Regions from separate parts of the Lysinibacillus fusiformis genome, predicted to be linked through region 1. Evidence: riboswitches for the same ligand, from Rfam matches in the RefSeq annotation. Region 1 holds a riboswitch; each other region holds the start of a gene.
What was found. Region 1 has a riboswitch for S-adenosylmethionine ahead of JTI58_RS03705 (methionine ABC transporter ATP-binding protein). Riboswitches for the same ligand answer to the same signal wherever they lie in the genome.
Positions count from the first base shown of each region.

Region 2: linked by a shared signal. The riboswitch ahead of JTI58_RS11405 (MetQ/NlpA family ABC transporter substrate-binding protein) and the one ahead of JTI58_RS03705 (methionine ABC transporter ATP-binding protein) in region 1 are both predicted to bind S-adenosylmethionine.
Region 3: linked by a shared signal. The riboswitch ahead of JTI58_RS11060 (O-acetylhomoserine aminocarboxypropyltransferase/cysteine synthase family protein) and the one ahead of JTI58_RS03705 (methionine ABC transporter ATP-binding protein) in region 1 are both predicted to bind S-adenosylmethionine.

Region 1 is NZ_CP070490.1:729,481-734,987, forward strand. It holds gene JTI58_RS03695 (MetQ/NlpA family ABC transporter substrate-binding protein) at 1-596, opposite strand, end outside; gene JTI58_RS03700 (methionine ABC transporter permease) at 666-1,334, opposite strand; gene JTI58_RS03705 (methionine ABC transporter ATP-binding protein) at 1,324-2,352, opposite strand; SAM riboswitch class I at 2,435-2,538, opposite strand; gene JTI58_RS03710 (thioredoxin family protein) at 2,595-2,906, opposite strand; gene JTI58_RS03715 (toprim domain-containing protein) at 2,921-3,262, opposite strand; gene gcvH (glycine cleavage system protein GcvH) at 3,353-3,733, opposite strand; gene JTI58_RS03725 (arsenate reductase family protein) at 3,814-4,170, opposite strand; gene JTI58_RS03730 (acyl-CoA dehydrogenase FadE) at 4,377-5,507, opposite strand, start outside.
Region 2 is NZ_CP070490.1:2,319,498-2,325,004, forward strand. It holds gene JTI58_RS11395 (methionine ABC transporter permease) at 1-219, opposite strand, end outside; gene JTI58_RS11400 (methionine ABC transporter ATP-binding protein) at 212-1,237, opposite strand; gene JTI58_RS11405 (MetQ/NlpA family ABC transporter substrate-binding protein) at 1,344-2,174, opposite strand; SAM riboswitch class I at 2,264-2,368, opposite strand; gene JTI58_RS11410 (PPC domain-containing DNA-binding protein) at 2,491-2,994, shown strand; gene JTI58_RS11415 (pyridoxal phosphate-dependent aminotransferase) at 3,470-4,639, opposite strand; gene JTI58_RS11420 (carbon-nitrogen family hydrolase) at 4,736-5,507, shown strand, end outside.
Region 3 is NZ_CP070490.1:2,234,037-2,239,543, forward strand. It holds gene JTI58_RS11050 (SLC13 family permease) at 1-1,329, opposite strand, end outside; gene JTI58_RS11055 (glycerol-3-phosphate acyltransferase) at 1,526-2,158, opposite strand; SAM riboswitch class I at 2,314-2,427, shown strand; gene JTI58_RS11060 (O-acetylhomoserine aminocarboxypropyltransferase/cysteine synthase family protein) at 2,545-3,846, shown strand; gene JTI58_RS11065 (hypothetical protein) at 4,182-4,568, shown strand; gene JTI58_RS11070 (homoserine dehydrogenase) at 5,033-5,507, shown strand, end outside.

The sequences.
Region 1 (5,507 bases):
AGCATTTCTGGTGCAGTATTTGCATCGAATTTAAAGTTTTTAGGATTTTCATCAATATCTTTTAATTCTGCTGCTGTTTTATCAATGCCTTCTTTTAATTTAATTAAGCCTTTAGCTTCTAATAATGACAGCATACGACCATGGTCAGATACTGAGTTAGAAAGTAAAATTGTTGCGCCCTCAGGTAGGTCTTCTAACGTTTTATATTTTTTTGAGTAAATACCGATTGGTTCAATATGAACACCACCAGCATTGACAAAATCATAGCCATTGTCTTTGATTTGTAGTTCTAAGTAAGGAATGTGCTGGAAATAGTTTGCATCAATTTCTTTTGACTCTAAATCTTGGTTTGGTAGAACATAATCTGTATACGTTTCAATTTCAAGGTCGACGCCTTCTTTAGCTAAAATCGGTTTTGCTTTTTCTAAAATAACTGCGTGCGGTGTATTAGAAGCACCTACTTTTAATGTTACGTTTTCTTTACTATCTGTTTGATCGCCAGATGCTGATTTTTCATCTTCTTTTTTATCTGTACCGCAAGCTGCTAATGCTAGTACAAGTATTGATAAAAATAATCCTGCTAATAACTTCTTCATTTATGACACTCCCTTTTATTTGTTTAAAATATGTTAGCGGTAAGAACCGGAATAACCTCAATTTTCTTTCTAGCGTTTATCAATTCTCTCAGTAAATAAATCACCAATCCATTGAATAATAAATACGACTACTAAGATCAAAATAGTTGCCATTAATGTCACATCTTGGCGATTTCGTTGGAAGCCGTCTAGGAACGCTAGGTTACCAAGACCACCTGCACCGATAATTCCAGCCATCGCAGTATAACCTACAAGGGCAACAGCCGTTACAGTGATACCAGAAATTAAAGCTGGTAATGATTCAGGGATCAATACTTTCCAAATAATTGTAGAAGTTTTTGCCCCCATTGAACGGGCTGCTTCTATAACACCTTTATCAATTTCGCGTAACGCAATTAATACCATACGAGCATAAAATGGTGCTGCACCGATAATTAATGCTGGTAACGCCGCATTAGCTCCTCGAATTGTACCAAGTAAAAACTTCGTAAATGGAATTAATAAAATAATTAATACGATAAATGGAATGGAACGGAAAATATTAACGAGTGATCCTGTTAAAAAGCTAACGATTTTATTTGCCCATAACTGATTGGGGCTAGTTAAAAATAGAACGATACCAATGGCTAACCCAAGAATAAATGTCACAACCGTAGAAATAGCTGTCATATACAATGTTTCATACGTAGCTTGCCACATATTTTCCCAGTCTACATTCGGAAAGAGATTAGTTAGCATTTGCAATCACCTCCGTTTGTACTTCGACTGTATTTAAATAACGAAGGGCTTCAGCCACGTTTGTCTTCGAGCCATCAATTTGCACAATCAGTGTACCGTATGCACCATTTTTTGTTTGTGAAATATTACCATGAACAATACTTACTTCTACATCAAATTGTTTCACAAGATGTGAGATAACAGGCTGTTCTGTTTTTTCACCAACAAAAATCAGTTTGACAAGTTGTCCAGTTGGATAGTTTGTTTTGATTTGTGCCACCGTATCCTGTGTTTCCTTTGTGTCTGTAATTTGAGATACAAACTTTTTGGTAATGGCCGCTTGTGGTGCTTGGAAGACTTGTAATACCTCACCACGTTCCACAATTTCGCCTGCCTCCATCACCGCTACACGATGACAAATTTTGCGGATGACATGCATTTCATGTGTAATCAGGACGATTGTTAAGCCTAAGCGTTCATTTATATCAACGAGTAAATCGAGAATGGCATCCGTCGTTTCAGGATCGAGTGCCGATGTCGCCTCATCACATAGTAAAACTTCTGGATTATTCGCTAATGCACGGGCAATCCCTACACGTTGCTTTTGTCCACCGGAAAGCTGGGATGGATATGCCTTATCACGTCCTTCTAGGCCTACAAGTGCAATTAATTCCTTTACACGTGCTTCACGTTGAGCCTTTGGAAAACCAGCGATTTCTAAAGGGAAAGCAATATTTTCAGCCACTGTTCTCGACCAAAGTAAATTGAAATGCTGGAAAATCATACTTACCTTTTGTCTAGCTGCTCGAAGCTTTTGCCCTTTTATCGATGAAAATTCTTGATTGTTCACCGTTACTGTTCCTGTTGTCGGTTTCTCTAAACCGTTTAATAAACGAATCATGGTACTTTTACCAGCGCCACTATAGCCGATAATGCCAAAAATTTCACCTTTATTGATGGTAAGGTTGACGTCTTTGACTGCCGTTAATTCGCCATTTGCTGTTTTGTATTTCTTTGTAATATTTTGAAGCTGGATCATAGCGAATACTCCTTTTCTCATATAGAAAACCCCTTCACTCACAGACAAGTAGAAGGGGTCACGTATTATACGTTAAACCGTTCTCTCATCTTTCAAAGAAAAATCTTTGGGTGATTTGGCACCTTTTCACATTGTGATGGTTGCCGGGCTTCATAGGGCACTTCCCTCCGCCACTCTTCATAAGAGTTCGATATATTTAATGTTTTAGTAATATATTTGATACTTTACCACGCTAGTAAAGTTCAGTCAATTGATTTTTTTAACAATTCATATAAAAATGGTACGGATTGAAAAGCATAAATCTTTTCTGTCACTTTTTCGCCATCACTGATGAGTAGACATGGAACACTTTCAATTTGATGCTCATAGGCTATGTGTTCCAAAAAATTGATATTCGCTTTGCCAATTTGTAGCTGTGGCAGTAATTGTTCAATAATGGACATCATTTTGGATGCCACTGCGCACGTTCCACACATTGGTGTATATAAATAAAATGCAGCTGTCTCTCCCGACTGTTGGGCCGCTGCCCACTGCTCTGTTGACCATTCTTCCATTTACTCACGCAACCTTACAAAATATATTCATTATGGATTGAGAAATGTGCACGCAGTAAAATCATTGCTAACACTTTTCTTGGTGTTGTCTCTACTTCCTTGTACGTTGGCATTGTACGAAGGTGCTCAGCTTCTGGATAATGTCTGTCCATTAATGCACGTAGCTTATCACCAGAAGTATCTGCATCAAAAAAAGTAAATAGCTCACAGCCCTCGTAGGGATCAAGTAGTTCTTCTAATTGATGCACACCAATTGTGCCGTTCGTACATAGTATTGTAACATTCTCATTTAAAATAGGCTCAATTTGTAGCTTATCTGAGCGTCCTTCTACTATCAAGCATTTTCCCTCGAACATTACGCCACCTCCATTTAGAGATCCCACTTATAAGTCATTATATAACAAAAAACGCCGGTAGTTTCCGACGTTTTTTGATTATGGCTTGTCTTATTCAGCGATCATTTCTTCGTATTGCTCTGCTGTCATTAGTTTCTCAATTTCTGATGCATCAGCAGGCTCAACAACGATCATCCATGCTTTTTCATATGGTGATTCATTAACGAATTCTGGGCTATCTTCTAAATCTGCATTTACTTCAACTACAGTACCTGAGATTGGTGCGTATAATTCAGAAACAGTTTTTACTGATTCTACGCTACCGAATGGATCATCTGTTTTGATTTCGTCGCCAACTTGTGGAAGCTCAACGAATACGATATCTCCTAATTCAGATTGTGCGAAGTGAGTAATACCAATACGTACTTTTCCATCTTCTACTTTTACCCATTCATGTTCTTCAGAGTATCGTAAGTCTTTAGGTGTGCTCATGCAAAAAACCCCTCCATAAATATGTAATATATTCACTTTCAGTTTGCCATACTTCTCCTATAAATACAAGGTTAAATACGTTATTTCCAAGCTTGCTCAAAATCTGCTTCTTTAAAACCTAAAGTAACTTTTTTTCCATCTGTGACGATGGGACGTTTAATTAACATACCGTCGGAAGCAAGTAGCTCAAGCTGTTCATCCTCAGTCATTTCCGCTAACTTGTCTTTTAAGCCCAGCTCACGATATTTCATACCAGAGGTATTAAAAAACTTCTTCAAAGGCTGTCCACTAGCTTGCCAAATAGCTGTTAATTCTTCCTTAGTTGGCGGTTGCTCTGCGATATGTACCTCTTCATAGGAAACCTCATGCTCATTTAACCACTTCTGTGCCTTTTTACATGTTGTACATTTCGGATAATGGAAAAATTGAATCGTCATTACAATGCTCCTCTTCTGTCTTTTTCTGTAGTATACCATCATAGTTGTTTTCAATGGTGAACTTCACTCTTTTTTGTAAGTTTATCCATCAGTTTCACATTTTTATCCGTCTCTTTTACGATTCTATCCACCAATTTTGCACTTCTATCCATCTCATATAAAAAACCTAGCTATCTTTTGCAGATAGCTAGGCTAGGTGTGCGCTATTAAACAATATATTTTTCAGCATCAATTAGTTTAACTGAAGCCTCACGCTTCTTCGCAATTAAATTGTATGGATTATTGCGCGTTAGCTTACGCAGTGCAGATAATGTCATACGGGCTGCATCGCCATCTGCTGAAGCAAGAATTGTATCTTTTGCTTCTTTTTCGATTTCTGCGAATGCTTCTTGGCAGAAGATTTGTGTGTATAGCAATTTTTGATGAGCTTTTTCAGCGCCGTCACGAGCAATTGCCTTTTCTGTACGTAAGACAGCTGATTCCATCGCAAATAATTGGTTAGCGATATTGGCAATGTTCACCAATACTTCTTGCTCTTGATCAAGTTTTGCGCCAAAGCGTTGTGCTGCTAAGCCTGCAGCTAATACCGCAATCTTCTTCGCATTTTTCACTAAATATTTTTCTTGCGCTAGCGGCTCTGTACCGATATCTTCTGGCATTAGCATGAGCAGCTCTTGCTGTAAACTTTGAGCAACTTGTAATAGAGGAAGCTCACCTTTTAGTGCCTTTTTCATAAATGTACCAGGTACTATCATGCGGTTAATTTCGTTTGTGCCTTCAAAAATTCGATTAATACGAGAATCACGGTAAATACGCTCTACCTCATACTCAGCCATAAAGCCATAACCGCCATGAAGTTGTACTGCTTCATCTGCAATATAGTCTAATGTTTCTGAACCGAATACTTTGGCAATCGAGCATTCAATAGCATATTCAGCAATCGCACCTGCAATCACTTTTCCTTGCTTTTGCTCTTCTAGACTTAATTGGCTTAAGCGATCTTCAAATAAACCAACAGTACGATAGTTTAATGATTCTGAAGCATACAATTGAGAAGCCATTGTTGATAATTTCTCTTTTGTCAGATTGAAATCAGAAAGCTTTGTTTTAAATTGCTGACGTTGGTTTGTATACTGAATAGCTAACTCCAATGCACGTTTAGATCCACCAATTGTGCCCACGCCAAGTTTATAACGACCAATGTTTAAAATATTGAACGCAATGACATGACCACGACCAATTTCACCTAATAGATTTTCTACAGGTACTTCCGCATCTTCTAATACTAATGTACGAGTAGATGATGATTTAATCCCCATTTTCTTCTCTTCTGGGCC
Region 2 (5,507 bases), 1.6 Mb from region 1:
TGGCACAGAGCGGACAATATTGATGAATAGATTAAAAAACTGATAGAAAAATTTATTTTCAAAGGATTGTCCTGGTCGTGTTAAAACGATTAATAGCCCTAATGGAATACCAATTAGAATGGAGAACAACAATGAAATTCCGACCATTTGAAATGTTTCGATAATTGCTTTGCCAATAACATCTGACCAATCTGTAAAGAAACTTTGGATACTACTCATTGAACGCACCTCCTAATTCTTCCACTGCCACGCCATTTTCCGAAAAATAAGTTAGCGCCTTTTGAACAATCTGCGTCTCGCCATGTAGATGCACCACAATATTGCCGACAATGCCGTTTTTTAATTCAATAATATTAGCCGTTAAAATATTTGGTTGCACATCGTATACCTTAGTGACTTCTGCTAATAATGGCTTACCAGTGCTTTCGCCAAGGAATGTTAAACGGATTACACTACCTGAAACATTTAATTGCTCAATAAGAGAAGGGGATAAATTACGTTGTGAAATTGTATTTAAAAACTTTCGCGTTGTAGGGTGCTTCGGTTTTGCAAAAAGTTCTATAGCTGTGCCGAATTCCACAACTTTCCCTGATTCTAGAACAGAAACCTCATCGCAAATTTTTTGAATCACATTCATTTCATGTGTAATGAGCAGAATCGTAATGCCTAATTCACGGTTAATTTTTAACAACAATTCAAGAATGGCTTCTGTTGTCTCAGGGTCAAGTGCACTTGTTGCTTCATCACTAAGTAAAATCTCTGGCTCCTGTGCCAAGGCACGTGCAATAGCCACACGTTGTTTTTGACCACCTGAAAGTTGATTTGGGTAACTATCTAGTTTATCTGTTAAGCCTACAATTTCAGCATATTTAGCTACACGGTTTTTTACTTCCGTCTCTTTATAGCCTAGTAGCTTTAAGGGAACGGCAATATTATTGTAAACTGTTGCTGTTTTTAATAGATTAAAGTGCTGGAAAATCATCCCGATTTTTTGGCGTGTTTGACGTAATTCATGAAGAGAAAGGGTCGTAATGTCTACATTGTCTATCACTACTTTTCCTGCTGTAGGACGTTCTAGTAGATTAACACAACGAATGAGTGTACTTTTACCAGCACCACTATAGCCGATCACACCATGAATTTGTCCCTTTTTTACATGAAGATTGATCCCATCCACAGCTTTAATGATGCCTTTTTTCGACTTGAATTCTTTTGAGATATTTTGTAATTGAATCATGCGATTGTTTGCTCCTTTCTCAACCTTCTAAAAAGCAAGAATCTGCTCGTCTTCCCATAGAGGAATTTCGGCAGATTCTTCGGCTTATAGAAGCTTCCTGAATGTATTACCAGCTAGGGATTACTGAACCTTTGAATTCTTCTTCGATGAATTGACGTACTTCATCAGATTGGTAAGCCTCAACGAACTTTTTAATTGTTGGGTCATTTTCATTTTCAGCGCGTACGACAATGTAGTTCACGTATGGAGAGTCAGTAGATTCCAATAAAATAGAGTCGTCTTTAGGGTTAATGCCAGCTTCTAATGCGAAGTTTGTATTTATAGCTGCTACATCTACTTCACTAAGCTGTTTAGGAATTTGAGCTGCTTCTAATTCAATGAATTTTAAATTCTTTTTGTTTTCTTCTACATCACGGATCGAGGCTGTTAAGTCTGCGCCATCTTTTAGCTTAATATAGCCAGCTTCTTGTAAAACAAAGAGGGCACGTGCTCCATTCGTTGGGTCATTTGGTAGGCCAAACGTTGCACCATCCGGAATGTCATCAAAGGATTTATATTTTTCAGAGTAGATACCCATTGGATTCAAAATCGTTTTGCCCACTGGGACTAAATCTGTATCATGATCTTTATTAAATGTATCGAGGAAAGGTTCGTGTTGATAGCTGTTCGCATCAAGATCACCTTCAGCTAAGGAAGTATTAGGTAAAACATAGTCAGAAAATGATTTTAGCTCTACTTCTAGCCCTTTTTCTTTTGCTACTTTAGCTGCTACTTCTGCAATTTGCTCATGTGGACCAGAAGTGACACCTACGACGATTTTCTTTTCATCAATTGCCTCTGCTTGGCCTTTACTATCTTCTTTAGAGCCACAGCCTGCTAGCGCTGCTACTAATGTTAAACTTGCTAAACCTACTAAAAATTTATTTTTCTTTTTCATGAAAACTACCTCCAAGATTGTTTTTATCGGTTTTTTGAAAATAAAAAAACTCTCTTACAAACTAAGAGAGGCTCATGAAAAGATGTCCTCTCTTATCTATCAAACGAAGATCGTTTGCAGGATTTAGCACCTTCCTTTAAAAAGGAGGTTGCCGAGCTTCATAGGGCCAGTCCCTCAGCTACTCTTGATAAGAGATTTATAATATTTTTTTGTAATTCCGATAGAACTAATATAATTTATAGGGTATAGTAAGTCAATAATTAATTTTTAAAATTTTTATATAATTATAATATTTCGACGTGAAAGAGGGATAACAATGTCTGTGAGAGTTAATTATGGTATAGGTTCATTTGGTAGGGTTATTAGTGCTCGACTTCTAATAGGGACAGATATCATTGAGGGAATTGAGGCGCTCTGTGAAGAGAATCATATTGAGTCAGCAACGATTGTTAGCTGTATTGGTAGCTTTCAAAAAAGTAGCTTTGTATATTTAGTGCCAGATGCAACAGCTCAGATTCAAGTTCGTTTTAGTGATGTGGTTAAAAAAGATGGACCACTTGAATTTATTCAAGGCTCTGGTGTGGTGTGTAAGCGTGACGGGGGATATGAAACACATTTCCATGGTTCTATGAGCGATCAATGGGGTGTTGTGTCAGGTGGGCATTTAATAAAAGGGGGAAATCCTGTTATTACTGCTGACATAGTACTGGCTGAGGTACAAGGTATTCAACATATTCGAAAATTGGATGATGAAACAGGTCATGTTCAATTTTATCCATTAGAAAATGGTTTAGGGCAGCCAAGGAAAATCGAAAAATAATGATCCTGTAGCTAGAGTTAGCTACAGGACACATGTTGTGGAAAAAAGATCATGTCACTAGCAGAAATAGACCTTTTAGCAAGGTGAGGGGTTGATTTCCGTTCCGCCAGCGTCCTTTCCAGGGGGCGTCCGATGAGCCGCTTCACTCACTTCCGTTCGCTCCAAGGTCTCCTCTGTGACGCTAAATCCTCCTAGGAGTGACGCTGGCTCCACTCCAATCAACCATTCTGTAAAAATGTCTTTCCCTCTTTCATACTAGTAGTAGTGAACAAAATAACTCATTATTTGTATGATTAGAGAGAGGATAGGCTCTTATTTTCAATGTGGAGAGATGATTAGTCACAACAACCCTCAATAAAAATGAGTAGTGTACACCTTCATTTTATTTGTACAACCTTTGTTAAGACGATAACACTTTTATGGATTGGGGTGGAAGGCCTTTTCACCTTTCACAAATAATCTATTGATGACATTGTCATTTGTTAAATAATTGTAATTGCTCGATTCTATGGATTGCTTCACGTAAACGTTCCTCGCTTACCAACAAACCGATACGGATGTAACCTTCGCCATATTGACCGAAACCATTGCCAGCTGCCACAGCAATATCAGCTTTTTCAAGCAATAGATCGGCAAATTGTTCGCTTGTATAGCCTAGTGGTACAGGGAGCCATGCGAAGAAGGAGCCTTTTGGAGCCGTAACATGCCAGCCGATTCTTTGAGCTTCTTCAATGAGTACATTTCGGCGACGCTCATAAGTAGCTCGTAGTTCATCCGCACATTGTTGGGAAGCTGTCAGTGCTACTGCTGCTGCTTGTTGAATAGCAGGGAATTGACTACAAAACAGATGATCCTGAATAAGATTAATAGCAGCAATAATCTCGGCATTCCCAACGGCGAAGCCTATACGCCAGCCTGCCATATTATAGGTTTTCGATAGGGTATACATTTCAATCCCAACTTCTTTTGCACCCTCTGCTTGTAGGAAGCTAATTGGTTTATTACCGTCAAATCCTATTGCTCCATAAGCAAAATCGTGTGATACGATAATATTGTGTTCCTTCGCAAAACGAACGGTTTCTTCAAAAAACGCGAGTGTTGCTGTACCACCTGTAGGATTGTTCGGGTAATTTAGGTAAAGTAGCTTTGCCTTTTCTTTCACTTCATCAGATAATGCATCATAATCAGGTAAGAAATCATTTTCAGCAAAAAGTGGCATCACTTCAAAATTAACATCCCCTAATACGACACCTGATAAGTAATCTGGATAGCCAGGGTCTGGTAAGAGCATCGTGTCGCCAGGGTTTAACACAGCTAAAGGTAGTTCAACTAGACCTATTTTTGTCCCACCAAGAATCGCTACCTCTGTGTCAGGATTTAGTTCCACATGATATTCACGTTGATAAAAGTCGGCAGCTGCTTGGCGTAATTCAGCAATACCTCGAAATGGTGAATATTTATGGTTTTGTGGGTTTTCAGCCGCCTCCTGTAATGCTTGAATGATGTGAGGAGGCGTGGGTTGGTCGGGATTTCCTTGCCCAAGGTTAATGACATCACGTCCTTCTTCTAAGGCTGTGTTTACTTTTTGAACGAGTGCTGCAAAAAATTGAGTGGGTAGTTGCTGTAGTTTTTTAGAGAATTCCATGCATAATCACCTTTTTCAGAATATAATAATTATTATTGAAGAATATGAAGCAAATAGTATTACTTTTTCTGTTAATTGTCTAGAGGAGGAATAGATATGAAAATCGGTTGTATTCAATTAAATGTTGGCTTTGGCAAAGTTGAAGAAAATTTTGCACGTGCTGAGGATAAGATTCGAGAAGCTGCAAAACAAGGGGCAGAAATTATTGTGTTACCTGAAATGTGGAATACAGGCTATGCTTTGGAAAAACTGCCTGAGCTAGCGGATAGCGATGGGGGGCGGACAAAAGCCTTTTTAGCTAAACTAGCTAAGGAACTAGATGTACATATTGTAGGTGGCTCTGTTTCAACAAAGAAAGGCGACAAATTTTATAATACGATGTATACCTTTGATCGTAATGGAGAGCTTGTAGGGGAATATAGCAAGGCACATCTTTTCCGTTTAATGGACGAGCATCTTTACTTAGAGGCAGGGAATGAAATGAATCGTTTTGCTCTAGGTGACATTGAAGCTGCTGGTGTTATTTGCTATGATATTCGCTTCCCAGAATGGTTACGTGCCCATGCATTACAAGGAGCAAAGGTATTCTTTGTACCAGCGCAGTGGCCAACTCCAAGGATTGACCATTGGAAAACATTGCTGCAGGCTCGTGCAATTGAAAATCAATGCTTTGTCATAGCAGTTAATCGTATTTCGAAAAAGGTAGAAAACTTTAATGGGCAGTCTATGATTATTCAGCCTTGGGGAGAAGTACTTTGGGTTGGTGCTGAGGACGAGGAAGTAGCGGTGATCGATGTAGACTTTTCGATTGTCGATGAAGTACGTGGAAGAATCCCTGTTTACGATGATCGCAGACCTGGACTGTATC
Region 3 (5,507 bases), 1.5 Mb from region 1:
TAATAAGAAGCCAAAGCTTATGACGAATTGTTGCACAATAACAAAACCAACTTGATCAACATTAGCCGTTAATGTGGAGGCTAAAACGATAAACACAGGTATAAGTGCTGAGGCTAAGCTAGTTGCGCTTGCAAAGCCTAAATGAATCAAAATGTTAAATAAAGTTACGAGTGCGATGGTTGCTAGTAAAGGCATAGTATCTAGCCCGAGTGAACCAAAAACTTTATCTGATAACCATGCAGCACCTTGCGTATTTAGTAAAATGGTTCCTAACATAATGCCTACCGCAAAGACGATAATTGTTCCCCATGGAATATGAGGCTCAACTTCCTTCCACGAATACACACCGATTTTAGGCATTAATAGAATAGCGATAGCAATAATTGTGACTGTTGTCGTATCAAATGGATGTAGCTTTCCTTCAGTTGCCCAGAAAAATAGTAAAACTACGGATGTAATGATTAAACGAATTTCAGGAGCCTTTAATGGGCCAAGCTCTGCAAGCTGTTTTTTGATGACCTCTTTACCACCTTCGATATTGCTAGTCTCAGGTTTAATTAAAGCAATCATAATGAAAAATAAAAAGATAGACATAATAATTGAGAAGGGGGCGGCATAAAGTAGCCAAGCACCCCATGAAATATCCACATTAAATTGCTCTTGGATAAAGTTTAAAGCCACCATATTTTGAGCTGCTGCAGTCTTAATACCGATATTCCAAATGGAAACTGCTTGTACCGAAGTAATAACTAATAAGGCAGCAAGCCGACTATCACGTGGTAAACCAAAAGCTGCCACCATTCCAAGCAATATCGGTACTACTGCGCCAGCACGTGCTGTAGCAGAAGGTACAAAAAATGCGAGGACGATAGAGACTAAAATAGCGCCAAATACGATAGCTTTTGTTTTCGTTCCTACCAATGAAAGAATCCAAAGAGCAAGTCGTTTATGTAGATTAGTAATTTGCATTGCTGCCGCTAGAAAAAGAGCTGCTGCTACTAAAGCAACGGCAGAATTACTAAAGCCGCTTAAAGATAATTTTAATGCGCTAGCTGTTCCTAGCTCTGTAGTTGGATCCTCCATTGACGGAGCGAGTCCTAGTAAAACAGTTACTAGCGCAATGATCATGGCCGAGCTCACAGGATATGAAACGGCCTCTGTAACCCAAAGGATGACTGCAAAAGCTAAAATGGCTAAAGCTCGTTGCCCAGCTATAGGTAAATCACCGTTATTAGGTAAAAAAGTAATAATAATCAGTAAAGCGAAGGCCAAGCCAATCCATAGTGGCTTTAAATTACGTTTTGAAGCTTCTTGATTTGGTGAAGACATATTTTCTCATCCTTTCTACGATAAAAATGACGATTATTATCCATAACATCGGCCTAGATAATGTTTTATTAAGATAAGAATATATCTTTTTTATTGTAGAAAAAAAACTACGCAGAATAGGTGTTTTTTACAGCAATATGAGTAGATAAAGAGAAAATACATGATCACAAAAAATACAAAAATATCCATAAAAATATTATTTCTTTTTCTTAAAGGCAGAAGTTACTTTAGGCTCTGTACCATTGACTAAACGTTTAATATTTTCTATGTGCAGGATGATGGCTATGCCAAAAAGAAGAACAGCTATAATGGTTGGGCCAATGCCAGGAATCCATAAATAAGTGGCTGTACAAAAAACGAGATAAAACTCTAGAACACCAACAATTAAATAATTTGTTGCAAAGGATAAAATAACAAATAAAATAAGTGCAAATAAACCAATCTTCCAATCGACAGCAAGTAAAATTCCGATAATGGAGGCAGTTCCTTTTCCGCCATTGAAGCCCATATAGAAAGGGAAATTATGACCTAAAATGACCCCAGCAGCCATAATGTAGGTAAGCAGCCATATTTGTTCTTCTGTTAAATGAGTGAAGTCCGCTAGATAAAAATGTGCACCGATAATAGCTACAACGCCTTTGCCAATATCGATGAGGGCTACTAAAACGCCATATTTCCAGCCGAGGGAAAGAGTAGCATTAGAGGCACCGGCATTGCCGTGGCCCGCTTTTTTTAAATCAACCCCCGATAAAAACTGTGCCACTTTAGAGCCGTGAATACAGCCAATTAAATAGCCAATAATAAGAAAAGTGATCACGGCCTTTACCATAAAAATCCTCCTCTCAAAATTTTTTCTAAAATAGTGTATGCGTTCATATTACGTATAAGAGCAGACAGAAGTTTCGGAAAAAATAAAATTTACATGTTGACAGAAAAAAACTCTATGTTTATACTGTGTAACAACGATGGAAATTGAATCTCATACTCTTATCAAGAGCGGCGGAGGGATAGGCCCTATGATGCCCGGCAACCAGTAAGTAACGAGCTTACTAAGGTGCTAATTCCTACAGATTCTTACTTGGATCTGGCAGATAAGGGGAGGAAAACTTGCAACCGCAACCCTCTTCTTAGCTGAAGAGGGTTTTTGTTTTCTACAGAAAAATCCTCCTCATCTCCGGTACCATCGTAAAAAAAATAACCATTTGGAGGTACACAATGACAAATTTTAAACCAGAAACATTGCTGTTACATGGCGGTCAAGAGCCAGACCCAGTGACGGGTTCTCGAACAGTTCCTGTCTATCGCTCAACTGCTTTCGTATTTAAAGACACTGCTCATGCGCAACGTCTTTTTGCCTTAGAGGAAGCAGGGAACATTTACACAAGGATTACCAATCCAACTGTTGATGTGTTTGAAAAACGTGTGGCTTTATTGGAAGGTGGAACAGCAGCAGTAGCACTTTCATCTGGTGCAGCAGCTATCGCATTTTCCATTTTAAATCTAGCTGGAGCTGGTGATGAGATAGTAGCAGCTAGTTCTTTATATGGTGGTACTTATAATTTATTTGCTAACACATTACCAAACTATGGTATTAAAACAATTTTTGTAGATGAAACAAACCCAGAGAATTTCAAGGCGGCGATTACTGATAAAACAAAAGCAGTCTTTGCTGAAGTGTATGGTAATCCAAGCTTAAAGGTTTTAGATATTGAAGCAGTAGCTAAAATTGCACATGATAATGGTCTACCATTAATTATTGACAGTACGTTTGCTTCTCCTTACGGTTCTACACCTATTGAATACGGTGCAGATGTTGTAGTACATTCAGCAACTAAATGGATAGGTGGTCATGGTACAACTTTAGGGGGCGTTGTTGTAGACGCTGGTAAGTTTGATTGGACTAGTGGTCGATTCCCAGGTTTTACTGAACCAGATGCTTCTTACCATGGTTTACGTTATGGAATTGATACAGCTTCTGCGGCCTTTGCTACGAAGCTACGCGTACAATTATTACGTGATTTTGGTCCAACATTAAGTGCAGATGCTGCCTTTAATTTATTACAAGGTTTAGAAACGCTTCATTTGCGTATCCCTAAACACAATGAAAATGCATTGGCAGTGGCTGAATATTTACGAAACCACCCATCTGTGGAGTATGTAAATTATAATGGCCTGGAAGATTTTCCAACACATGAATTGGCAAAGAAATATTTAAGAAATGGCTTCGGTTCAGTGCTTACATTTGGCATTAAAGGTGGACGTGAAGCTGGGCGAAAGCTTATTGATAGCGTAAAGCTATTTTCACATGTAGCAAATGTAGGTGATGCTAAGTCATTAATTATTCATCCTGCTTCCACTACACATCAGCAACTATCAGCAGACGAATTAGTTCAAGCTGGTGTAACCGAGTCGCTCATTCGCTTATCCATCGGTTTAGAGGCAATAGAGGATATTATTGCTGATTTAGATCAAGCCATTACACAGGCAACAACTACTGAACAAACAGTAGAAGCCTAAGCTTTAGAACATAGGGAAGAATGTTGTAGCGTTTACGTATTTTCTCATTCGATTGGCCTCATTTGGTAATGCGTTAAACGTTGCTACATCAACCAATTGCTACATCCGTTAATTATCAGAACCTTATAAAAAATAATACCAAGTAATTTTATATGTATTATTGACTTAATTAAATCCTTGTTATATACTAGGAAATAAGTTAAGGGTACGAAAATTCTTGTTAAAAAAGGTAAATGTTTTCATAAGTGCTCCCCCACTTTTGAATATATAGAAGAGCAGTTGCCTAGCCAGTAACTGCTCTTCCCAAAAAAACTGATGATAAAGGAGTGTTTAAAATGGGTAATATCTATAGTGCACAAAACATTGTATCCTATCTAATATATGAGCTAAATGAAGGGCATGTCTTTGTCAACAATAAGTCCATTCAACACCTTCTTACATCAGTCGAAAGAAAATGGCAGCAAGTCTTTGGTCATACAGCATTTCAAGAACATGTTTTTGCTGAAGAGGAAGACTATACTGTTAAGGAAGTATTTGAGGCATATGAACAGTACGGTGTGAGCCATATCTCACTTCCTGCGACAGAGATTTACTTAAAATATGGTACATTTCAATTAGTGGAACGTACGTATGCAATACCAAATTTTACAGAAGAAGAAATTAGTCTTGTTCAACAAGCTTTAGCACAATATCGTTATCAATTGCTTTCAAAAGCAAGTTAAAACCCCCTCATATATTTAAGCTCATTCTCTGCTGCTACAGGGAATGAGTTTTTTCTTTAAAGGGATTGTTATGAATGTCCGAGCATACATATATATAATAGAAGAAAGACATTCGTATATTGAAATGTAAATAGTCAATATTTGTTCAAATCTTATAGAATGATTAATAAAACGTATAATAAAGGGAATGAAACCGATTTCTTTTGCACATCTAGAGAAAACAAATGTCCTTCCTAGAAAGATTTTTCTTGTGCAATGTATGTATTTGCGTTACAATTTTCTTTAAGTTAAATTTTGAATTATTTGAATTTGTATGTGTTCCAACACATATAGAAATAGCGAAACTCATACAAAGAAGAGTTGTTGGCTAAAGACTGCGGTGGGTGTCAAATAGTCATGACACAACCCCATGGAGAATTAGCTTTAATGAAACTGCGGAATGTAAGTTGGAGGGAATAACAAGAATGGCAACTATAAAGGCAGCGATTTTAGGATTTGGAACGGTAGGTCAGGGGATCTACCATATTTTAAATGAAAAACGAGAAGAGCTAAAAAATAAATTAGGTATTGAATTAGAGGTAGCGAAGATTTTAGTGACAGATGCTAGTCGCGAACGTGTGCCAGGAACAGCACATTTAATGACAACAAGCATGGATGAAGTCTTAGCAGAACCAGGTATGCAGGTTGTGTTTGAAGCAATTGTTAACGAAGAGCCTGCATACAGTTATTTAAAGCGAGCAGTTGAACATAAATGTCATGTTATTACAGCCAATAAAGTGATGTTTGCCAAACGAGGTTTAGAGTTGCAGGATCTTGCAAAAGCTAATGGCGTTTTTGTAGGCTATGAGGCTACTACTGCTGGTGGTGTACCTGTTATTAAAACAATGAAAAATATTTTACTTGTAAATGATGTAAGTCGTATACAAGGCGTCTTAAATG